3 regions of the Chengkuizengella sp. SCS-71B genome follow, and region 1 is predicted to be linked to each of the others. Evidence: predicted binding sites of a transcription regulator. Region 1 holds the regulator's gene; each other region holds the start of a gene.
The links. Region 1 encodes LexA, which represses DNA repair genes until DNA is damaged. Its sites were predicted from a motif close to CGAACATATGTTCG; they were not measured.
Positions count from the first base shown of each region.

Region 2: the regulator LexA is predicted to act here: its motif matches at 7,229-7,242, upstream of VQL36_RS13260 (YolD-like family protein).
Region 3: the regulator LexA is predicted to act here: its motif matches at 7,135-7,148, upstream of VQL36_RS19145 (YolD-like family protein).

Region 1 is NZ_JAZHSH010000001.1:1,808,390-1,816,823, forward strand. It holds gene VQL36_RS08930 (SDR family NAD(P)-dependent oxidoreductase) at 1-246, shown strand, start outside; gene VQL36_RS08935 (hypothetical protein) at 635-931, shown strand; gene VQL36_RS08940 (hypothetical protein) at 1,262-1,726, shown strand; gene VQL36_RS08945 (hypothetical protein) at 2,042-2,506, shown strand; gene VQL36_RS08950 (hypothetical protein) at 2,702-2,905, opposite strand; gene VQL36_RS08955 (hypothetical protein) at 3,458-3,745, shown strand; gene VQL36_RS08960 (hypothetical protein) at 3,917-4,072, opposite strand; gene lexA (transcriptional repressor LexA) at 4,374-4,997, opposite strand; gene VQL36_RS08970 (LysM peptidoglycan-binding domain-containing protein) at 5,165-5,542, shown strand; gene VQL36_RS08975 (winged helix-turn-helix domain-containing protein) at 5,617-6,828, shown strand; gene VQL36_RS08980 (GNAT family N-acetyltransferase) at 7,183-7,719, opposite strand; gene pyrH (UMP kinase) at 8,028-8,434, opposite strand, start outside.
Region 2 is NZ_JAZHSH010000001.1:2,713,282-2,721,715, forward strand. It holds gene VQL36_RS13215 (phospholipase D-like domain-containing protein) at 1-1,073, shown strand, start outside; gene VQL36_RS13220 (hypothetical protein) at 1,544-1,858, opposite strand; partial or broken gene VQL36_RS13225 (peptidase G2 autoproteolytic cleavage domain-containing protein) at 1,879-2,457, opposite strand; gene VQL36_RS13230 (hypothetical protein) at 2,787-3,017, opposite strand; gene VQL36_RS13235 (hypothetical protein) at 3,890-4,399, shown strand; gene VQL36_RS13240 (YjcZ family sporulation protein) at 4,741-4,929, shown strand; partial or broken gene VQL36_RS13245 (transposase) at 5,156-5,401, opposite strand; gene VQL36_RS13250 (hypothetical protein) at 5,992-6,204, opposite strand; gene VQL36_RS13255 (hypothetical protein) at 6,305-6,775, opposite strand; gene VQL36_RS13260 (YolD-like family protein) at 6,870-7,211, opposite strand; gene VQL36_RS13265 (hypothetical protein) at 7,369-7,854, shown strand; gene VQL36_RS13270 (hypothetical protein) at 8,027-8,434, shown strand, end outside.
Region 3 is NZ_JAZHSH010000001.1:3,941,809-3,950,242, forward strand. It holds gene VQL36_RS19085 (RtcB family protein) at 1-41, opposite strand, end outside; gene VQL36_RS19090 (hypothetical protein) at 574-1,074, opposite strand; gene VQL36_RS19095 (hypothetical protein) at 1,338-1,514, opposite strand; gene VQL36_RS19100 (helix-turn-helix domain-containing protein) at 2,072-3,343, opposite strand; gene VQL36_RS19105 (hypothetical protein) at 3,574-3,708, opposite strand; gene VQL36_RS19110 (helix-turn-helix transcriptional regulator) at 3,846-4,079, shown strand; partial or broken gene VQL36_RS21200 (stalk domain-containing protein) at 4,384-4,911, shown strand; gene VQL36_RS19125 (excalibur calcium-binding domain-containing protein) at 4,897-5,094, shown strand; gene VQL36_RS19130 (DNA-binding protein) at 5,856-6,095, shown strand; gene VQL36_RS19135 (helix-turn-helix transcriptional regulator) at 6,099-6,524, shown strand; gene VQL36_RS19140 (hypothetical protein) at 6,544-6,777, opposite strand; gene VQL36_RS19145 (YolD-like family protein) at 6,777-7,118, opposite strand; gene VQL36_RS19150 (hypothetical protein) at 7,683-7,823, shown strand; gene VQL36_RS19155 (hypothetical protein) at 7,898-8,086, opposite strand; gene VQL36_RS19160 (N-acetylmuramoyl-L-alanine amidase) at 8,088-8,434, opposite strand, start outside.

The sequences.
Region 1 (8,434 bases):
GCAAAAATGAAGGCAAAAGTATTGGCTCCAGCTGCTACTGAAACTGAGTTTGCAAAACGTGCTAGAGATATTGAAGAATTTGAGTACAAAACTGCTATGCCTAAATATCATACAGCAAAAGAAATGGCAGGATTTATGCTTGATCTTTATGATAGTGATAAGGTTGTAGGAATTGTGAATGGATTAACTTTTGATTTTGAATTAAAAGACCCTATGTTTAATTATTATTCCGCTAATAATCGATAACCGCACAATTAACAGGAGTTAAAATAATTAGTTCCCACCTCTAGCATATCCAACAAAAGCAAAAAATGTAGAAATTAGAGAGCGACTTAATGAAGAGTCGCTTCTTTCTTTAAAAATCCTTTTTGATGATGAAGAAATGACTTCTTGTTCATTTTGATTTAAGTGATTTGAATCTCTTACAATCTACTACCATTTAGATGCTCTATCATACTATACTCAAATATAATATACATATATGTATATAAATGTATAAAATACATTAATTATGGAAGATAAATGGAATAAATCCATTTATATTGATAAATATGAGGATGAATAGTTTTTTTATTTATAGAGTTCATAGTGTATTATCTATTATGAATTACATAAAAATATGGAGGTTATTTTTATGAAAAAAACATTAGTTACATTACTTACAATGGCGCTTATGATGTCTGTATTTGTTACATCGGTATATGCAGCAATAGATAGACCGTTTAATACTTCCACAATTAAAGTTTACGAAAATTTAAGAGATGCGCCTTATGAGATTGGTTATTGTGAAGAAGATTGGTATGGTGATGTGTGGTGCGGAACCATTCAAAGGAAAAGTTGGGATTTGAGAGATGGACAATATTATGTAACATATTCGGGATTATTAAATGAACATTATATATGTATACATGGGGGACCATGGGTGAAATAAATAGGAGTTGTTGTGATCTATACAACTTTTAATTTTCCTGTCTTAATAAAATTTAATTATTAAAGATTAACAGAGAGGGCGCACATATGCGTCTTTTTTGTTGGGAAGTTGAAGCTAAATTTAAAGTGTTATTTCTTCTATGCTATTTATTTTACAAATGGAGAAAATGATTATTGATTCGAATAAAAGGAAATGTCAAAAAAATCTCGAGTCAAGGAGCAGTTAATGTTTCTTGTATTTTTGTACTTATGTCTAGGGATATTAATCCAAGCAAATGCATGAGATGTTACATAAAATAGGCTGAGGGAAAATAAACAGGGAGGGATTCTGATGGGGTTAAATAATGATCCCTTTGTCGTTGTTCAGGAGTTTGAATTAGATCCATATGGTTTTATCCATCCAGAGGTGATACGACTTCCTGATGATGGTACCTCTTTAGTTGTTCTTACCGTCGATGTATGTGTTAAACAACCACAGAAAACACAAATATTATTGGATTCTATGATTCAAATTGCTGTAGATGATTTTGGGTTCAATACGCTTTCAACTTTTGAAGTAACATATGATCTCCTACGCAATGGAGATGTGATTGCAACGATCAATGACGAAATCGATTATGCAGAACCGGATGATCTTTTAAAAAATACAAATCTCCCAAGATTTCCTATAGTGGATAATAACCCAAGTTTTGGAACCAACACGTATGAGCTAGCTTGTACAAATGTGATTGGTGGAGCAAGTATTGCTATCTTTGTAGGCTCTAGAAGTCTAAAAGCTTCTGTATTTACATTATAGATTACAGTTGAAAAATAAAATTTTATTTAAACTTTAACAAGAAGGGTGCTAATATGGCGCTTTTTTTGTTGTTGCCATACTATTTATCTTATTGGTAATCATTGCACTTTTGAACTCGCTGGAGTACTCTAAATAAGAATCGAAATAATGACTTAACATACTGATTTTCTTTTTTTATTAGTCTTAAGTATGGATCTAAATATGAAAATAAACCAGAAAACCATTATTCTTTTAAAATAGAAAAGCGAAGTTAAGCAAAATTATATAAGTAAAGAAGCAAGGAATTAGTTGATTCAACTAGGAGATGATTTTAATATGAATATTGTTTCAGTAGATTCTAGTAATAAGCATATATATCTTAATTTATGTCAAAGTTATGAAGGTGAATTCTCTGCTCTTACTGAAAAGTTACCTGATTCTGATGGAGTGTTTAAACTGGATACAACTTTAGGAGATAATATAGAAGGATTTTTACTTTATGAAAAAGAGATCCCAATTGGCTTAGCCGCAGTTAGAAAATCAATAGAAGATTTTTTTGAAGTGTGCGAATTTTATGTGATTCCTTCTTGTCGAAAAAAAGACCTTGGAAGAAAGTTTGCACATCATTTATTTTCTATTTTTAAGGGTAAATGGCAAGTTAAACAAATAGAGGGTGCAGAATATGCAACTACATTTTGGAGGAAGGTAATTGGAGAATTTTCTTCTTGGGAATTTGATGAAGATGTTTATGTAGATTCTTACTGGGGAAAAGTAACTAGACAACGATTTACTTCTCTTTAATTCTTTAACAAAATTTACATTTTTTCATTCTAGGGAATTTCTTTTCCTGAGCTTGATGGAGATGTTGTTCTACCCCTATATTGAAATATTCAGAGATGTTTTGCACCTGGTATTAAATTAGATTTTATGCTCCCCTAAAGGTAGACAGGTTTAAAAAAAATTCTGTTTTTCTTGAAGGGGAGTATTTTAAGGTTACTAGTTATCTACTTCTCCTCTTAGATGGATAGGACCGTGAACAGTATACAATACTGCATCTCCTTCAACATGCCAGTTTGTATTGAAGGGATGTGCCATTATAGTATTTTTGGGAACACATATAAACTTGTCTCCTGTTACAATCTTTACATCATCTCCTAAAGCTTGTATATAAGCGATTCTATCAATCTTACGTTCACTCATATTTTTCCTCCTTATTATAATTTTTTAATTACATATAAACTAATGGATGATGAAAATAAGCGTGTGATTTAGTAAATAATAATATTGTCCTTTGTGAATAAAGTACGTCATAATGTATGCGATTGTTGAAGTATTACTTACATCATCATTTATTACTTATTTCATCATATAAAATCATATAACATGTTGACACAGACAAATGCGGATTTTATAATCATTGAGTGTTGATAATGGTTATAATACCTACATCAACACCCACCAGCTGCTACAAAACAAACTGCTTCCAACAGATGCAGCAAGTTAAGACTCCCACAGCTTTGGCAGTCTATATATTCTATGTTCCATAACAAGTCATTAAATTAGTTTTGTAGTGGGACTAAAAAAAGTAAATATACATATTTGTATATTTACACTTAGAAATACGAGTATAACTATCTTTTAATGTGATTATTGGGGTTAAATTGGTTATATTGAAAAATTATGAAATTTAAAAAATATATTACTATGATAACAAGTAAATTAATATTACATTTTTTTAGGAGGATTTATGGCATGTTAAAAAAGTTAGTAATGGCAGAAGGAGTTTCTTATAGTCCCAGTTTAAACCAACGTGCGTATTACGATGTTCCTCTTATTGATTCAATTAATAGAGTTTATATTACATCTAAACCATTTGTTCGTTTACAATTATGGGACGGCAGTGAAAAAGTTCAAGAAATACTTACTACTGGAGAAAAATATTTTGATTTTAATTATAGGCGAAGATTTGATGGAGATTTTTTTATAAGAATTCAAAATTTAGCTTCGTGGCAAGTTGTGGATATAACAATTATTTATTGAATATTTTAACGTATACTCAGAGTACAAAAAAGTAGGAATGAGATAAGTTGTTCTGCACCGACTCCAGTGTTTTTTTGTAATGAAAAGAAGAAAACCTCAGCATTTGCCAAGGTTTTCTCCTGATGGGATATGATGGTCTTATTAATAGGTTAAATTCGGTGACTGCTAAAATTAACGATATTTCTTATAATTGCTATTAAATAAATCTGTTTCTTTTGGAGATAATGATTTCTTACTTTCTAACTTTTCAAATTCTTCGTATAAACGATGTCTAGTTTTCTCTTTAATGTTAGAAAATTTATAATCCCCATACCCAAATAAATCCATTGTCTCACTCCTACATGTTTTATTATTTTTCTATTTGATAATTAAACCATAGCGCAAAAATATTTTTTTTCTGTAAATAAAATGTAAAATTTTTGCACTTTAATAATGTATGAAGCAAAATTAAATTTGATTATACTTTTTTACCAATATTAGTTAAAATGTGTGAACGCCTTTATTAAATTTTGATTTAAAAATGATGATCTATTCAAAGCGATAAAAAAACTTCCTCCGTTATTGGAAGAAGTTTCATTATTTTTGTGCGTTCTGAAAAATTTTAGATTACAAGTAGGTCAGTTTCTTATTAACTAATGTCTCTAAACAACCCCACTACTTTACCTAATATACTGACTTCATTGAGTATAATCGGCTTCATGGTTGAATTTTCAGGCTGTAGTCTAAAGTGATTTGATTCTTTAAAAAATCTCTTGACAGTTGCTTCATTATCTTCAGTCATGGCTACTACAATTTCACCATTATTTGCGGATTGCTGTTGTCTTACGATGACGTAATCTCCATCGTGAATTCCAGCCTCAATCATGCTTTCTCCAACAATCTGAAGCATGAAAACATTGTAGTCCCCAACATAATGATTTGGAAGTGGAAAGTACTCCTCTATATTTTCTGTAGCAAGAATTGGAAGACCAGCTGTAACTTTTCCTATTAAAGGTACTTGTGCTATGGATGAGGTAGCGATAGTAGGAGTAGGACTTTCCTCATCTAATATTTCGATTGCACGTGGTTTTGTAGGGTCTCTACGAATAAACCCCTTTTTTTCTAATCTTTCCAGATGGCCATGTACTGTGGAACTTGATGCTAAACCTACTGCTTCTCCTATTTCACGAACGGATGGAGGGTAGCCTTTTTTTTGCACCTCTTCTTTAATAAATTCCAATATGGATTGTTGCCTGGTAGATAACTTGTTCAATCTAATTCCCTCCCCATTTATTTCACCTTACTAAACGATCTATGTATTATGCTGGTATTATAACACAGAACGTTATTTCGCACAAACATAAGTTCGAAAAAAGTATTGACACAAACAAATGTTCGTGATAATCTTTGTTTAGAACAAATGTTTGGGAGGTAGTTAATGTGCATTTAATTTATACGAGTAATGCCATAGATACAAAAAAAGCAGTGCAGTTAAGAGCTCAAAATAAATCAATTATATTAAGAAAAAAAGTATTTTTTATTTTAATAACAACTGTTATTGTAACAATTGGTTTGATGTTTGGAGCCATCTTGAATGTTTTTGCATCCGAGAATACGGAAACGGTTCAACAGCAAGAAGAACAATTCATACAAATTTATGTAAAACCTGGAGATACACTATGGAGTATTGCTAAGTGTTATGTACCTAGAGAGATGGACATCCGATATTTTATTTCTAAAATTAAAAATAAAAATCATCTAGAAAATAGTAATATTATTATAGGACAAGCTTTATTGATTCCTACTGGAGAATTATAGATGGCGTACTTGACATGAAGTATTGTGTCAATAATAGCTAGTATAGTAGATTATGATCTAAAAAGGAGTTCACTGTGGACAAAATATCATTATCAAAAGCAAAAGCACGCCATTTTCTGATTTCATATCAAGGGTTGAGACCTTCAAATCAATTTCTGGGCAAACAAGGAATCATCGATTTAATTCAACGAGTCGGTTGCATACAATTTGATCCACTGAATGTGGTGGGTTTTAACCAAGAATTAGTGTTGCAATCAAGAATTCGTAATTATAGTACTAGTATGCTTCATGAGTTGTTATACAAGGAAAGGGTATTATTAGATGGATGGGATAAAAACATGTCCATTTATCTTACGGAGGACTGGCCTTATTTTTCAAGATTCAGAGCTAAGAAGAGAGAACAATTAAAGAGGATAAATGAAGTGCAAGCAATTAGTCAGGATGTGTTAAGCCTAGTTAAAGAAAAGGGACCATTATCTTCGAAAGATTTATCATATAATCAAATTGTTGATTGGTCGTGGGCACCTACTCGATTATCAAGAGCTGCCTTAGAAAGTTTATATTTTGCAGGAGATTTAATTATTTATGATAAGGATAGAACACGTAAAATATACGATGTTACAGATCGAAATCTGCCGAAAAAACTGTTAATAAAGAAAGACCCGAATAAAACGTTTGAGCAATATGTAGACTGGTATGTACTAAGACGTATAGGAGCGATTGGTCTGTTGTGGGATAGATCAGGGGATGCATGGTTAGGGATTAGAGAAATTAAGAGCTCTGATCGTAAAAAGTCCATACAACGATTAATTGAAGCTGGGAAATTAATTGAAGTAACAATACAGGGAATATCCAATAAATTTTACATGAAAAAATCAGACGAAAGCTTTTTAACAAAACATGATGGTCAAAATCATGCTTCAATTATCGCGCCACTAGATAATCTGATATGGGATCGAAAGTTAATTAAGGAACTTTTTGATTTCGAATATATTTGGGAAGTCTATAAACCTATAGAGGAACGAAGATATGGTTATTATGTTCTGCCAATTTTACATAATGATCGCTTTATAGCAAGGTTTGAACCAGTTAAAGATAAAAAGAATAAAGTTTTAATGATTAAAAATTGGTGGTGGGAATCTGGGTTTAAGGTTTCAGAACAATTAAAGTCTGATTTAAAGACGTGTTTTGAGAGATTTATACGTTATTTGGGTGTAGAACAAATACTTGCAGATTCTAATTTAATTGAAGAAAAAAATTTAGGATGGTTAGTTGATGAAAAATAATTATACTTATAGAATATTCAAGTGTCTATGATGATTAAAAGATTATTTTTTACACCGCCCACACTTAGGGACGCTGTATAGGTGTAGGTTATTCTTAAATTTGATCAAAAATATGTCAAATAGCGTTGGTTTTACGTATTTAAAAGAATCTGTTTTTAAAAAGATTAAAACAGATTCATAATATATTATTCCAGAACAATTTTTATAAAGTTTGATCATTTTTTGCCTGTATGTTCAGCAATTGCGCCATATCGTAATATTAGTTCAGCCAGATTTTTCTGCTTGACATTTTGCTGAATACCAAATTACTTTAGTTTTAGTTTGGAAAAAGTGCTCTAAAGAATTCTGGTGAATTTAGTTTGGGTTGACTCTTAAATACTTCTCCATGCGGATATCATTCCACATTTTACCTTGCCAATAGGTGAAATTATTAACATGCCCAATTTCCTTGTAATCCAGTTTCTGATACAGTTTCAGTGCCTGTTCATTAAATTCAAATACTCCTAATTCAATACGTTTAAGACCTTTTTTCATAATTTGATCCTCTAAATATTTTATCGCCACATATCCAATTCCTTTACCACGGCCTTCGGGCTCACCAATCGTAATCCCTATCCAGGCAGTTCCTGGCTCTTTTTTGTACAGATGTCTCGGATCGACCATGTAGTTCATTTCGCCGATTAACTGATCATCCAGATATATTAGGTAGATCTGTTCATGTTCTAATCGTTGAAATAAGTTTTCTTTAGTAATTGTTTGCTGATATTCTAATTCTGACTTGATTTGGTTAGGACGAGTCAACGGGATTAAAGTAGGATCGTTTGCCCAGCGATTAAACACATCTACAAGGTTTTTATTAGGTTCAGTTAATTTGATGAAATGAGTATTCATGTTAGCATTCCTCCAATACTTAAAGTAGAAATCTGATTTTTTATTAAATTTTATAGTTTTAGGGTATTGTTGTCTGTATACTCAGAACTTCTTTTTCTTCTTCTTTAAAAGCCATTTTAACACTCTCACTTTCGATTAAACAACATTAACTTATTAACAATTTTCAACTATGCTGCAACATCTTATATTTGAGTATATTAAACGATACACCTTATTAGAAACAATTGAATTGATCAAGTCCAACATCTGGGTGAATGAATCCCTAGAAATTGGATTTTTATGATGAATTCACATATGTTCATTATATATTAAAATTTAGTAACGTCTTCATTGATTGAAGTTCCTATATGCTGTCCTTCACATATTTTTTTCATTGCTTCATGTTTATCAAAATTAAATACATGAACTGGGAGCTTATGATCTCTTGCTAATAATAAAGCAGATTGATCCATAACTTTTATATTATTTGTAATTATATCGTTGTAGTTTAAGTTTCTGTACATTCGTGCCTCTTTGTTAAGATTCGGGTCGCAAGTAAAAACCCCATCTACGCCTTGCTTAGCAACTAATATGGCATCACAATTCGTTTCAACTGCACGTTGCACACTTGGATAATCAGTAGTGACAAAAGGTTGTCCATTTCCTCCTCCAAAAATAACTATATACCCTTTTTTGAGATGTTGAATCGCTTTTAAACGAATAAAAGGCTCTGCTA
Region 2 (8,434 bases), 900 kb from region 1:
TATATATTGAAAAAATGGTCAGAGGTTACGATGGAGTTATTGGTACATCTGATGATATTTATGTGTTCTCAGACTCCCCAATGTTTGTTGTTGAAGATGTGACAAAAAGAATAGAATATGGATTGCCTTCTGATTATAGTGATTTTCCTGAAGTAACGGTACAAGTCGGAAGTGCAGATCAAACAGGATATATGTTTGTAGAGGCTGAACAAAAAGGAACTAACTCTTACTATTCACCAAATACTCAAATGCATAATAAGTTTGCTATTATTGATGATCAGTGGGTATTCACAGGAAGTTGGAACTTTACAGTAACAGGACTTTATGGTTCTTTAGAGAATATGGCAAGTGGGATCTTAGATGGAAACCAACAACATGTAGTTGAAGTAAACAGTACAGAACTTGCATCAATTTATGAAGTTGAATTTAATGAAATGTGGGGAAGTACTACCCTAACTCCTGATCCTGGAAACTCTAACTTTAATACACGAAAAACGGATAACACTATTCATAGTATAAATATTAATGGGACAACAGTAGAAGTGTATTTTTCCACTGGTGACAATGCATTAGGGCGTGTTAAAGATATCATTAAGAATGAAGCCCAATATAATTCCTATTTTACGATATTCGCATGGAGTGACCAGTCCATGCTAGATGAACTGAAGTATAAATGGGAAGGTTCATATTCAGATTTACAAGGCACATTAACTGGATTTGATATAAAAGGTGTCTTTGACTCTAGTTATTGGAATCAGTGGTGGTCGGCAAGTGTTGATATGACAGGAAGAACTGCATCACAGTCAAGTGCCGGAAATCCAAATATTCGTTGGGCAAATCCCGCACCAGTATTTAAAGATAATGAATCAAGAAAACTCCATAGTAAGACCATGTTGATTGATGCAGATACCACAAGTGATCCTACAGTTATCGTTGGTTCTACTAATTGGAGTAACAATGGTAATAATGTGAATGATGAAAACATGTTAATTATTCATAGTGACAAGATCACAAATCAATTCTTACAAGAATTTAATGCTCGATACCAGAGTGCCGGCGGGAATATAAATTAAAAAAAATAATACCGTCCTTATGAATATGGCAAATTCCGAATCCAGCAGGGATGCTCTCCCAAGACTAAATGACCGGTACCGTGGTGGAAAGGTGAAAAGCACCCTGGAAGGGGAGTGAAAGAGACCCTAACATTGGGGGTAATCCTTTTGAGGGTTTTCCTTGATTAGCATAGTCTACCAACTGTGACAAAAAGTTATTTATTAATTTTGTATTAATTTCATATAAATATTTGAACCCAACGGTCATAGTCGTCAACACGAATAGCAAAATCTCGAAATCTATCAGGAATCCCTTTGATATAATCGAAGACTAATAGGGTTCCGCTTGCTTCTTCGTCAATAATCGCCCAATCGTATTTTTCCTTTATCCAACGATTTGTTTTGTGATATGTGACAGCTTAAATAAAAAAGAGAATGGAGTCTTTTCGATTCCAATCTCTTTTTTTAAAACTATACAATTTATATTTAAATCAAAGTCTAACTTGTAATCTTTTTAGTGATTGTTCACTTCGCTCTTCCACTCTTTGAATGAGCTGATCTATTCGCTTACGTCTCTTTTCTATACGTTCTTTACTCCCTTTTGAATCTTTCATTCTTTCTTCATTTTTATCTATAGAACTTTTTAGTTCTTCAATGATTTCTTTCTTTCTATCCTTTTCTCGAGCCATGACTTCTGATAACTCTTCTCTTAATCGTTCTCTTCTATTTTCCATTGTTTTATGATCTCTGGTTTTATCCTTTGCTCTTTCTAACAACTCTTCCCTTAATTTTTCTCTGCTTTCCAATAAACAGCTCTCCTTTGATGTTATTTTACAATAATTAAAATTTGATCTTCACCTGTTCGTTTTAATACTCGATAGCCACTATGAGCTCTTGTAGCAATTCCGTCAGCATTAGAAGTGCAAAACCCATTCACTTCACATGTACCGTCGTCTCTCACTAATAATTGACCAACTAATCCTACAGCCTTCCATTCTGGTCTTTCTGATCTTGGGATATATTGTTTATCTGGATCATATTCTGGATTTAGCTTTTGTCTTTTTTCATTTCGCTCAGGTGAAATGATGTTACCATTTTCATCTTTTTCCACTGGAATGGTGATCTCTTAGTATAACACCTGACCCCACTCATCTGTCATATATCGCTTATTCCATTCATAACCCGATCCTGCTAAGACAGCCGGGACCGCACTGGTTACACCTAAGATATAATTATCTTTATCTGTAGCTTTCCTTATTTTATCACCTTCTGTTGTTACAAAATATCCGTTATCGATTGGTTTGCCATCCAACGTCTCAAATAACTCAGCGAAATCACATCCTCTACCTGAAGTAATTTTACCTGCAAAACAGGCATCTCCTGTGTTTCCGTTTATTAGAGCCATCAATGTTCCATTCACTAAATGCCAGGAGTTCAAGCGATTGCTCAACGATAGTTGCTTAAATTTCGGGTCTTAATCCTTTCCTATCTTATCGTCTTTACCTGTTTTGAAAAAGATATTAAAGGGAAATGTAGTTGTTGCGAAAATCGAGCTACAAATGAATTGCAACAGCTCATTGGAAAAGAATATGAAAGGAAAATCTATTTTGTCTGGACGTGTGTCCAAGGGCAAGTACATATTTTTCATAGTTTAAAACCCCACTATATAAATATTGAGGTTTCTGTAGAGGGTTTTTTGAGTAAATTAGCAGGTGCCAATATATTCATCAATTGCTAGACTAAAGCCCGTTGGGCTTGTGAAATCCTTGAAATCAAAGCCAATTCCTCATTAATTAAATTTAACCGTTCAATTAATGCTAATAGTTCCTCTGGATTTGTGAAATCAATGGTCCCTCCTGAGCTATATCTCGAACTTCCTCTAGCAGCGACCATAATGATAACAAGAAGAATAAAAAGTACTAGAACAATGGTAGCTATTCTACTAAATCCTTTTTTAGATGCCATAAGTATCATCACTCCCTTCAATATGATGTACTATATACTATGTTTGGAGAATCTATTTTGATTGGACGGGTATCCTAGTGCAAGTACACATTTTTCATAGATTAAAACCCCACTATATTAACAGTGAGGTTTACACCGTAGAGAGATTTTATGAGTAGTAATAGTCGCTGCCAATATATTCTATGTTCAAACCCTTCATTTGGTATAGACAAGTGACTTAATTGTTTGAAAATGGGCTTTATCCTAAGTAAAGATCATCCTTATCTATTAAAAAGGCTTTTTTTTATAAAGCGTGCCAAGTTATTTTTAAATCAAAATTTTCTGTGATTGATGCTCGGTTATAAAAAATAAGTTTCAGCGCAATGACTTCTGGTTTATCAGGATGCGGCATCAAATGGCATCATATAAATACGTGTATGATTTACCAAACACTTTCGGATCAAGAATATAAGCACCCGTACAAGACGTTCATCTCTGTATTTGTTAATTAACAAAATATTTTACTTTAGCTTACTAAAGGTTGTCACTTGGTTGTCAAATTTAATTTTAATAAAAAATATGGGATTTAATTTTCAGCAAAAAGAAAAACCCCTTGATATACAAAGGATTTCAGCATTTGATATTGGTGACCTGAGCAGGGTTCGAACCTGCGACCTCCACCCTGTCAAGATAGGACAAGACCGATTAAACCTTGATATTAAGGGATTTTCTCAATCCACTTCTAGTTATAAAATTAGAACATTGTTCTGGTTATATAAAAGGTACAGGATGATACGCAAGAGTACAATTTTAACACCAGGTACACACGTCCAGTCAAACCTCTCATAAAACTCATAACATACATTAGATAAAAAATGAACGGAGGTGAAATCATGGGAGCTTTTGATAGAACAATCTGTGACTGTTGTGTTTGCCCTATGCAATGTGTCTTGAAACAGTTGGAGGGGTTAGATGTTGGGTTTGCTACACTAGTTAGTTCATCTACTGTTGGATCAGCTCCATTATTAGTAAAGGTAGAGGATTTCATTGCATTTACAACAGAAGGAATGTACGCCATTTGTGAGGTTAATGCTGTAGCAGTTGCTTCTGAAAATTTCCCACCTATTAATTTAAAACCACTACACAAGGACAAAAAAGGGGAATGTAGCTGTTGTGAAGATCCTACTACAAACTTACTTAAGAAGTTGATAGGACAAACGGTGAGTATTGAAGCCTTGGTTGATCCATCTGTATTTATAGCACCGTTACCAGGTGTAATATTTGCAGTAGGGGAAGGTATTGTCCTATTTGATACAACACTTGTAAATCCAATGACTGGAGAGTTAGTCCCTGTACGATCTGCTGTATCTACATGTAAAATAACTAGAGTAATAACTTCTTGAGAACATAAAATATCACCCATCGTCCATTTATATATAGAGCATTGAGGGACAATACTCACTTCTCTACTGTATTCTTCACACCTGATAACAGCACAATTTAATATTTCCAATACAAACGCCCAATCAAAACAATCATAAAAACATATGATGGAATAACAGAATAAATAAGACTAAAACTAATGCATATCCTGTAGTAAATTTACTCTACGGAAAACCTCACTATTTATGGTAGTGGGGTTTTAATCTATGAAAAATGTGTACTTGTATCAGAGCATTAATCCAATCAAAGTAGATTTTATTTTCATAGTATATATTACATTATAGTGAAAGGAGGGATTAACATGAGTGGACACGTTGGTTCTGGAGCTGCATTAATTCTAGTACTATTCATACTTTTAGTTATTATTTTATTAGCTTCTTGGTGTATGGGTGGTGCAGGGCGCCCACACAGTTATGGAAGTTGCGTAGGAAAATTCGGATTCGCTAGATCTCCAGATATAGTTCAAGGAGTGACCCCATTTATAGGCTAGTATAGTCTATCAACTGTGACAAAAAGTTATTTTTTGAGTATTTTAATTTTGTATTAAATTCATATAAATATTTGATAACCCCCACCAGCTACCTAAGGGGGGCACTGAAAAACTTACACTTTTACTAGGAAAACAAATAGTCTAATCGAAAAAGACACCTTTAAATTTAGAAACTGAATTTAAAGGTGTCTTTTCATCTATTGTGCTAACATTCTATCCCTTGTTTTTAGTCGGTTAGTTTCAATATCCTTTTTAAATTCACTGCAAATATCGCCATTGCTCCTTGTAATTCCATGCCAATAAGACCCGAAGATGTTGCAACATCATACCCGTGTCTAAGTTTTAATTCGCTGTTTTTGGCTTCTATTTTATATCGTTCTTTCGATTTTTCTTTGAAATACTCGCTCTCTTGAAATTTTTCCTGCTCAATATGTTCATTGGACTTAATGCTAACACCATAACTTTTACTCTTCTCTCAAAGGCGGAGGCATCTTCGTAATAAAACGCGCATACCTACCTTTACTCTTAACGTAGTTCAAACTGTGATATCTTTTTAAATTACTTAGGTCCTCCGCTGTAAACGGATATAACTTGTCTTTCAGCTCGGTATAGTTCTTTTTGTCACATCCTTCAAGTAGCATATACGTAGTATTCGCACTCATTAATTCGACCCTCAGGTATTTCAACTGATACATTCTTTTGTCTGCCTTTAAACTATTGCTCCAACAACAATTTAATCGAGGGAATTAAGACCGGATTTCTAACATATTTAGAGGATCGCATTGTTCCAGCAAGGCGACTTTCCTATTTACATTATAATATAAGTTGTTTAATATCATTAAAAATAAAATTTCTTACAAAATAACCTTATGTTTCCACCAAAAAAACCATCCCACTATCTTAGTAGAGTGGTTTTATAGTTCATGACTTATCGTTAATGTTTCTACCAACCTGGGTCACCGCCAGTCTCTAATAAGGCTATGATTTTCGGTGCATTTACTAATGCAAATAATGTAATCACAGTTAAGACCTTGAATGTTGCTATTTTTGCTCTTTTCATATTTAATCACCTTTCTTAACTTTGTCATCATAATAAATTTCTAGTTTATTAACAGTTAAAGTATCTATCGCCTCTTTGTTAATATTATGTATATTCATAATTTGTCGTAAGCATTCACTTTCTTTGGTGATGAGGTCAACCTTAGCATATCGTTTCGCCGCATCTAAATAATAATTTATTCCTTCATCCACTTTATTTGTAAGGATATGAATCATAATCCCTAGTATATATAATCTTTATATTTTGTGTATCTCCATCAGGACAATCAATATATCCACCTTTAACAAGTCCGTATATTTTTTTAAACCATAAAAATCACCTTATACCATTCTTCCTTTCTGACAATTGAGTACCCGTAAACGTAATCGGACCCAATAAAGAAACATCTGGAGTCGATCCCATTATTGGTTGTACACTCACAACCACTTGATATGTTACATTCCTTTCCAGATTATTAATCACATCTACGTATTGTTGTGAAAATATTTGCCCGATATTAGTGCCTGTAGTACGACCAATTTCGGTTTCCGCAGCATAAATTGGCATCGGAACATTATTTTTTATTATACTGTGATCTATAATCACATTAGAGGCGGGGGTAGTATTATTAGTTACGTGAAAAATACTGTTTAAACAAATACTATCCCCTAGTTTTAAACAATCAAAAGTAATTTTTGCCACAATTGTAGGATCAGCAGAGTCTCCAATCTTTTCTCCCATCCCAGGGCTATTTTCAGGAGTAACGAACACAAATTGTTTTACCTCTACATTATTTTTGAAAGGCATTTGATTATCACCCTCTTATCTTTTTCTAACTTAATTTTTATATACGTTTTATATAATGCAAACAGAATTGATTTTTTAATTTTCTTTCTCGTTTTTATGAAACCCCCACTATATCATTAAACTTGATCCATTCATAATCATCTTCACGCTCTAATTTAATCCGCCTTAATTGGGTATCAAATTTATTTACTGTTCCAATTTTAAACTCATTCTGACCAATAGCTCTGAACAACTCAACTGTAATTTCTGATTTACTTAACATTGAATCTGATAACTGCTCTGATATAACATTAACTTCTTCCTCAGCAAGTTCAGGTTTCGACTTTCTATTTAGCTCTTGTTGATAATCATTTATACGTTCTTTATGTTCAGGAAGCATCATTCTGCTTGATTCCCATAGCATATTAGAGCCTGGTGTTAGTTTGTTTTCTTTCATTATTATTCACCCCTTACAGAACATTTGTTCTTATTATATAAGAGGTACAGGAGGATACGCAAGAGTACAATTTTCGATAATAGTTACACGTCCAGTCAAAACCACTCAATAATGAATACAATATCTCATTACAATTAATTCATAAGGTGTGTTTATTTTGGGTATTTTTGATGAGAGTATTTGCGATTGTTGTGTGTGTCCGATGCAGTGTGTTTTGAAGCAGTTGGTTGGAGCGAATGTAGTTATGTTAAGCAAACAATCAGCTGTATCTGGTGTCATTGAAGAGGTGAAAGATTTTATTGTATTTATTTCTTCAGATGGAAACGGTCAGTTAGATCAACTACCTATTTGCAATGTTACAGCTGTTATATGTACTAGTATAGATAGACTCTCTCCTAAATTAAAACCTATCTCAAATAGTAATAAACATAAGGGAGAGTGTAATTGTTGTGAAAGACCTATAACCAGCTTGGCTAGCTCTTTAACAGGTGAAACTGTAGATGTTGAATTTATCGGTGAACCACTTGATCTTGATATGAGTATTACCATCGTAAACGTTGGGAAAGGAATTTTATCGGGGAAAGTTAGCGATTCACCTATATTGATTTCAACCTGTGCAATAACAAGAATTATTCCTCAATAATCCCCATCAACTACCTAAAGCCAATGGGGATTAAACTCACTTCTGTACTATATTCTTAGCACCACTCCATAAACCACTAGCATTAGCGGATATTCCCTTATACAGTACACACATCCAGTCAAAGAAACACCACCATGAATACACTAATAAAAACTAAAAAGGACGTGATTTCATGGGCGTTTTTGATGAGTCTAAGTGTGATTGTTGCGTTTGCCCGATGCAGTGCGTAATGGAGCAGTTGGTTGGGGAAGAAATTGGTCTAGACACTTCATCAGGAAGTAATATTTCTGTTTTTTTAAACGAAGTAAAGAACTTTATCGCTTTCACTGATCAGGGAAATTTTCCAATTTGTAATATAACTTTTGTTCTACCAAGTGAAACATTCTCCTTAGACTTAAAACCAATTAAAAAAAATAAAGGAGAATGTGCTTGTTGTGAAGATCCTATAACAAATTTAGCAGAATCTATGATAGGAGAAATAGTAATTATAGAACTTATAGGGTTCGGTCAATCTGAAGTAGTAAGAATTGTTGATGTTGGTGAAGGAATTATTATTCTTGGAAATCCTGTAGGAGCAGAA
Region 3 (8,434 bases), 2.1 Mb from region 1:
TTTCCCCAAATGCGAACTCCATCTATTTCTTGAAAAGACATAGTTTTGATTCACTCCTCGTATTTATTAACATTCTTACTTATTGGTATTAAGCTTTCTAATGAAATTCCAATTTTGATTCTTTTTTTTATTAAAAAAACTACTCAATCTAACACATCTCTTCCATTTACCTACTTAATATATTGCTTTTAAAGACAAATAAAAAAGACTACTTCAATCAGTAGCCTCATGCTCAATTATTTTATTCGTTTCTTCATTTTTTAAGAAACGTAAATTTCTTTCATACAAGGCAATATCAATTCCCCTGAGAAGAGTACTTCAATATTGCTTCATTGCACGGATAAGCTACGGATATTCAGTTGGTTGAAGGAATGTGTGCCAGGTTCCTTATTCGTATAAAGAAGCTGTTGCTCAACATTGCCTTCTTGTAGTAAACGATCATTTATCAGTGTTAGCAAGTTATATTGATTGGTCATTTTCCTTCACCTTCCTTTCTCCATAGTTTGAGTTATGTTTAAGAATTTAACATGGGATTAAAATCCTGTCAACATGTTTTATTTAATCTTTAAATGTTTATTTGGCTATTTCTCTCAATAATTCCTGTTCCCTTTCCAATGTGATACCAGCCTTGCTAATTTCAACAGCTCTTGATTGATTCCACGTATGAATGTCTCGAATTGTTTCTTTTAATGGACGAAAAGTAAGCCCTTTGTTTAATGCTTTATCAATATTAAAGGAATTTGCCCCTTTCCAAGGTTTTTCTTCTCCCTCTAACGGATGGTTCCTTGGAATCCATAATGGCATATCTGACCAAGGTTTTATATTTCTATCTAATAAAAACTTCTCGTTTCCCCATACAAATTCAGCATTGCTATTTATCACTTCTTTACACGTTTCAAGCAATTCTAACATGGTTAAGTTTCTATTTATACCTGTAACATTAAATGTCCCTGTTTCTTTTTTTTCAATCATGTCTAAATTCCATGCAGCTAAGTCTTTTGCATCGATGAATTGAATCGTTTGATAAGGATCTCCTGGAGCTAAAATTTCACCACCTTGGCGTACTCTATTCACCCAATAAGTTTTATAGTTCAGAAAAATGGCGTAAACCTTGATTTTACGCCATTTTTGTTGTAACGTGTTTTAACGATTTTTCATATGATTTCATACGCTGGCGTTACCCTTTTGTTACCTAAATCATCTTCCTTTCTAACATAATACTTAATGTTATTAACTAGTATTTATTGTTTATCTCGTAGTTGTGCGGTCAAAATGTGGGAATTGAAATAAAAAACCTTTAAGACTGAATGTGGTCTTAAAGGTAATTGAAAATAATTTTAACTGATCATACACCTGTAGATTGAAGAATTATTTAAAGATGAAAGCTCCCTTTGATTCTGAATTTTATTTAAGTAATGTTCACTGTATATACATAATATTGCATCCATAGCACTAGGGTCTTTGTCGAATAAAATAGCAATTTTTCCTATGTCAATAGCTTTTTCTTGTTTCATATAAAATCTCCTTTTTTTATTAAGTATTAGAATGTCTACATGTAAAATTTGATGTAAATTTTTAAAAAATGACTTATCAAACAAAATTGTTTATAATTAGAGTGTAAAATTGTTTGTTATTAGTCCCTGGTGATTGCTCGCAACAATTATCAGGGATGACCTATGTATCACCATCCTTTAGCTACCTTACCCTACTAAGGTATTTTCAAATTGATTATTTAAAAGCTTAAATATTGTTATTGATTTCATCCCCTCCTGAATTTCCAAAATAATATCTTTTATTACAAACATCACAATAATTTGGGTTTTTCTAGAAGTCTATTTACATTATAATACATGTTGGTATGAAATTTATCAGTTAAAATTTTGTACCAACTTTTCTATTTATATACAAAAAACCATTCTACTATCAATAGCAGAATGGTTTTTTATTACTTTTAATTTTGTTTCTACCAACCTGGATCAGTTCCATTAAATAATGCTATGATTTCAGGTGCGGTTATTAGCGCAAAAAGAGTAATGGTGGTTAAGACCTTTTTTGTTCTTTTCATGGTTAATCACCCTTTCCTAACTTTCTCATCATAATAAATTCCTAGTTTATTATGGATTGAAATAATTATATCATGTTTATTAGTCTGTATATTCATAATTTGTCGCAAACATTCACTTTCTTTAGTGGTAAGGTCAATTTTGGAGTATCTTGATGCTGCTTCTAAATAACAGTCTACCCCTTCTTCTACTCTTCCTGTTAGGAGAAAGTAATCCCCTTTTAGTTTATAATAGAGGGCTAATTCCGCTTTTTTAAATGGCGTAACATATGGAATGGATAAAAATTTATCTTCTAATTCAATAAGTTCTGTGATTTCCGATAAATCATGCGTTTGTAAGTATATTTTAATTAATTCATTTACTGCATGTAACAAGGCGTTATTTCCACAACTCGGTATATTCTTTTTTAAGAGTGAAATTGCCATTTGATAATTTCCATTAGCTGAATGTAACATTGCTTCTAATACATTTACATTGTCCTTCACTTCTGGAAGTGAGAACTCTTTGTATTGGTCCAAATATTTTCTTGCTTGTTCATAATTACTTAAATAGTAGTAACTATTGCATGTAGCCTGAATAGTGTTTGCCTGTATCCTAATATCAAAGATAGAAGCACCCATTGCTTTTTCACCCATCTCAACACTCTCTTTAAATAAACACAAGTTGTAGGCATGTACTGATAGTTTATAGTACATTACACCCTTCTCTTCACTTGTAAGGAACTCATCAAATTCTATTATATTTTTTCCTGAAGAATAAGTCGAGCGAAGTTTGGAAAAATCATCTCGTTCGATTAGATAAGCCTGTAATAAACACTTAGTGAAATATTCCATAATCCCATAAGCCCGAGAGTAATTAACAATTAATTGATAGAGTGTTAGTTTTATTGAAGATTCCTCTATGTTTTCTACCCTGCCATAAAGTTTCTTAACTAAATCTACAGTATCCTCTGTGGGAGATTGAAGGATCTTCTTAGAAACTTTTGTAATTATAGATAGATTCTTCCTTTCTAACAATTTATCAAGAATATTGAACAAAACTTCGACTCTCTCCTCGATCTCTACATACTTATTTATCATCTCTTCGTATGGGATATTTAATATACATCTGATTTTTTGAATAGTAACCAAAGTTGGACGTCTGATTTGTCCAGATTCTATTCGTGATAAATTCGCCTTATCAATGTTAGTTAATTTACTTAATTTTGTTAATGTCATAACTGACTGTTTCCGATGATATCGAATGAGTTCCCCTAATGATGAATAAGTTGTAGTAATCAATTATTTTCACCCTTTTTTGAGTTAATATTTTAATTGTAATATTTAAACAAATTGTGGTATTAGATAGGGTTATTATAACAAAAACTGGGTTTTTTTTGTGTTGGGAAACATGTTTTGAAAAACGCTTTTAATTTAATAAATCTTTCTTTTATTAATGCAACTCTTGGATAAATATAACATTTAAGATAAACATAGAAAGCCACTGTGTTTAATACCAGTGGCTTTTTTATTCAATCTACTTGCATCACTTTGCTTAATTTCTCTATCACAAAACTTTTTACCGCTTTTAATAGCCTTAAGTAACCCTCATTAATAATATAGATATAAAACCTAATATTAACCTCTATTATAAGTTCATTTTTCATTTTCAATCCCCCTCCTTGGTGTATTTGTTTTAATCTATGTAGAACTGTTTGTCCATTATTACGCATAAAATGCGTAACTTTGTACGTTTAGTTTTTAATTGGTATGTCCATGATATAACTAGAAAGGTAGTGATATTATGGGTATTTGGGGAAAAGGATTAGGACGAAATAGATCTAAATTAGGTAGTTGGATGGATGAAAATAAAATTTCACAAAAAGAACTAGGCGAAAAAACAGGCATTAACAAGTCAACAATATCCGATTTATGTCGTGAAGATGAAGATCGTCATCCAAATAGAAAAACTAAGGATAAAATAATGGAAGTTATTAATGAAGTTGATCCAAAGGCTTCAAAAAAGAAATTTTGGTGATATATTAGTGAATCGTAAACATCAACGGTACTTTTATGAATCATGAGTGGGGTTGGTTTAATTCCTAAATCAAAATAATATTCTTAGTTTGTAAAATATCAGGTACTTGAATATATTAGAATAGAACCTACATATCAACTAATGTATGTATGTTTATAGGCTAGCCACTGACTTAATAGTCGGTGGTTTTTGTTTGTAAAAAAAAGGGATATTCAAAAAAATAAAGAATTTATATATAAACAAATTCTAGGAGGTTGATTGTGTGTTTAAAAAAACATTAATCACATTACTTGTCACATCTATTATGTTTGTATCATTTGGAATTGGGTACGCCGCTAACAAACTCACAATAAAAGTAAATGGCACACAAGTCGATGTAAATTCAGAAGTTATAAATAACTCTACATATTTACCTTTAAGAGCACTAGGAGAAATTTTAGGGGCAGAGATTAAATACGATGGTTCTTCTAAAACGATTGATGTTAAAACGTCTGGTGACACTTTAGGTTCATCATATGATGAAATTCTAGTTTTTCCTGCTGATAGATATCCCGAAACAGCAGCACATATCGCATCTGCAATTACAAACGGTGAATCAGCAATATGCACCATAGATCGTAATAACTCTGATAATAACCGTGACGAGTCTCTTGCAGGAATTCCTACTAAAGATGGATATGATCGTGATGAGTGGCCGATGGCAATGTGTGCCGAAGGTGGTGCAGGTGCTAGTGTAGCTTATGTTGATCCCTCTGACAACAGAGGTGCTGGATCATGGGTAGGAAATGAATTAGAAAATTATCCAAATGGAACTAAGGTGTTATTTGTTATTATTGATGGAGATGGACTGGACAGTGTTCAGAGCGCTAACAATGAAGAGAAAACGAATGCTACTATCCTACCTTTTGCAAACTGTACTCAAGCTAAAGAAGCAGGAGCTGCTCCGGTGCTTATAGGTGATCCAGGATATAGCACTAAACTAGACAGAGATGGTGACGGGGTGGCTTGTGAGTGATGCTTTTTAAGCCGTCTTTTTATACCTCTTATTGTAAAATATTAGGTTTTTGATATAATAGAGTTACCTTTTCTTTGCATTAAGTAGATTAGTTTATGGGTTAATGGTCTCATTAGGGATGAGACCGAACCACTGACTTAGGTTGGTGGTTTTTTCTTTGTATTAGAAAGCAAAAAAACCATTAACATTAAGCTAATGGAGAAAACCAAGGTATAGTTATTATGTTTTTACCAACCGCCATCACCTACAAATAACAATTCTAATATTTTCCATCCTCCATCTATGTCATTTACAATATTTAATCTCATATAAAGTTATTCTTAAAACTTTTCACCAACCTGGATAAACCTTTTCTAATGAATTGGACATTATTTCTAATTATCTATTTACATTCGTTAATAGATATAGTATAATAAAGGTAAGAAAGGAGGGGGAAAGTGTTAGAAACAACAGAAAAGGTCTTACGGATTATTTTCTACATTGCGACTATTGCTTGGATAGTTAAACAATGGAAAAACTCCAATAAGACCAAATAACCAACTTGGGGTGAGGTGGCAACTCACCCCTTGTATAAAACCATTATATCACTTTTTCTAACACGTTATTCATGAAAAAAAGATTAGATGTATTTACGGTTATAATCATAGCAGCAATAATTTTCATTTCCCTGCAAGCATTAGGTGGTGCAATACCTAGAATTATCTCTATCGCAGTATTATCATTTGGTCTTTACTACATGATGAAAAACTGGAGGAAATAACATGTATCAATTTAAAGATAGGAAAGAAATAAAAGAGTTTATTGCTGCAGAAGTTTTAACATCGGCTGAGGTTATTGACGTGCTTGACATTAGTCGGGCACGTCTTAGCCAAATGATTAAAGACGGAAAGATCATACCTATCAAGAAAACTAAAAGGGATTCTTTATTTTTGAAAGTTGAAATTGAGGAAAAGAAAGTTGAAATGAGTGAATTAAGGAAAAAATACCGTCCTTATGAATAAGAGATGAAAAAATCAAAGGGTGAAAATGTTATGAAATTAACGGATAAGTTAGATGAGCTGATGAAACAGAAAGGGATTAGTCGAATGGGGCTGTCAAAAGAATCTGGAATCCCATACTCCACATTAGTTAACTTCTACGAAAAAGGCACAGACAACGTTAAACTTTCAACGTTAAAAAAACTTAGTGATTACTTTAAAGTGAGTTTAGATTTTCTTGTTTATGAAAATGTCGGAAAAGAAGATAAACTAAATGAAACACTAGAATTTTACAAAAAAAGCGTAGAAAGAAAAAATAGTTTGATAAGTAGAATAAATGAAAAAGATTCAGACACATTACAAATCAATGAAGAAATTGAATTGAGGATTTTGGAGGCTGAGAGAAGATTAATAAATGAGTTTATAGAAGATTTGATTCTCTTAAAAGACTAACCACCCTCAATAGGCGGTTTTATCTTTTAAAAGGAGATTCATAATCCCTAGTATATATAATCTTTATATTTTGAGTATTACCATCAGGACATTCTATATATCCACCTCTAACAAGTCCGTTTAATACTGAACGGACTGTTTTCTCATCTTTACCTGTTTTGATTTCTAGTTCAGGAATGGTTGGCATTCTGCGTTTTGAATGAGAAAAGTTATACAAGATTCGTAATACCTTTCGTTCAAGATCGGTAAGCATCACGAAACCCCCACTATATCATCAAACTTAATCCACTCATACTCACTCTCAAACTCTAGTTTAATTTGTTTTAATTGGGTATCAAATTTAGTTACTGTTCCAGTTTTAAATTCATTCTTACCAAATGAAGTAAACAATTCAATTGTTATTTCAGCCTCTTCCATCATGGATTGGGATAACTGCTCTGATATGATGTTTCTCTCTTCCTCTGCAAGTTTTGGTTTAGTTTTTCTGGTTAATTCGTGTTGAAATTCATTTATGCGTTCAACATGCTCAGGAAGCATCATTCTGCTTGATTCCCATAGCATATTAGAGCCTGGTGTTAATTTATTTTCTTTCATTTTTCTCACCTCTTATAGAACATTTGTTCTAATTATATAAGAGGTACAGGAGGATACGCAAGAGCACAATTTAATATTTCCAAAACAAACACCCAATCAAAACAATCATAAAAACATATGATGAATTAAGTGTAAAAAGCACTAGAACAATTCCAAAAAAAACAGAATACCACTTTCTATATGATGTAAACCTCACTATTTATATAGTGGGGTTTTAAACTATGAAAAATGTGCGCTTGTATCAGAGCATTAACCCAAGCAGTTTAGATTTTCCTTTCATAGTATATATTACATTATATATAGAAAGGAGGGATTCGGATGAGTGCTGCAATTGTATTGGTCCTTTTCATTCTTTTAGTTATTATTTTAGTTGCTTCTTGGAGCACGCTAAATACTCCAACAGGAATAGGGATCTAGAGTAATCTTATTTGACTTATAAAACGTTAAATATGAAGCATAAAGTAGTTACTAAAACTTGCTTTTTAGTAAGTCTATAGATTTGAGAAAATAAAGTTTTTTTCAACATAGTATATATTACATCAAATATAGAAAGGAGGGATTAACATGGGAGCTGCAATTGTATTGGTCCTTTTCATTCTTTTAGTTATTATTTTATTAGGTGCGGGGCGCCCACACAGTTATGGAAGTTCCGTAGGAAAATTCGGATTCGGTTTATCTCCAGATTTACCACAAGGAGTATTTTAATTTTGTATTAATTTCATATAAATTTTATTTGATACCCCCACCAGTTCACATTATGAGCCAGTGGGGAGATAAAACTATATTAACTTATTTTTATCACTCTTATAGACCGTCACACCAAACAATAGAAATGTTATTACATCAACTGCCATCTGGAATGTATCTTGCTCGATCCCATAACCGTAAAATTCTATCCCCTGATATATAAGAGCAGCTATCATAAATAAAATATGTGGTTGTTTAATTCTTTCTAAAAATGTATTCATATTAATTTTCCCCTTTCTTAATTAAACTAGCTCGTTTTTCAATGTTATCCCAACCTACTTGAGCATCCAAAAACTCTCCTGTTTCACGCAATTCAATGTATGTTTTACCGTCTACTAAAAACCCTTGTACTGTTTGTTTTTCATCACCCTTTACTAGATCAATATTTACTGTTTTCAATTCATTTTTCATTCGCTTGTCCACTTCTTTCATAAATTCATCCCATTCATTAGGATTATTCACAAACCATTTATGACAATCTTTCCAACCCACAACCTCTTTATGTAGCCATAAATCAGTTAAAGGGTTAAGGTCAAACTCCTTACAAAGTTCTACACATCGATTGACTA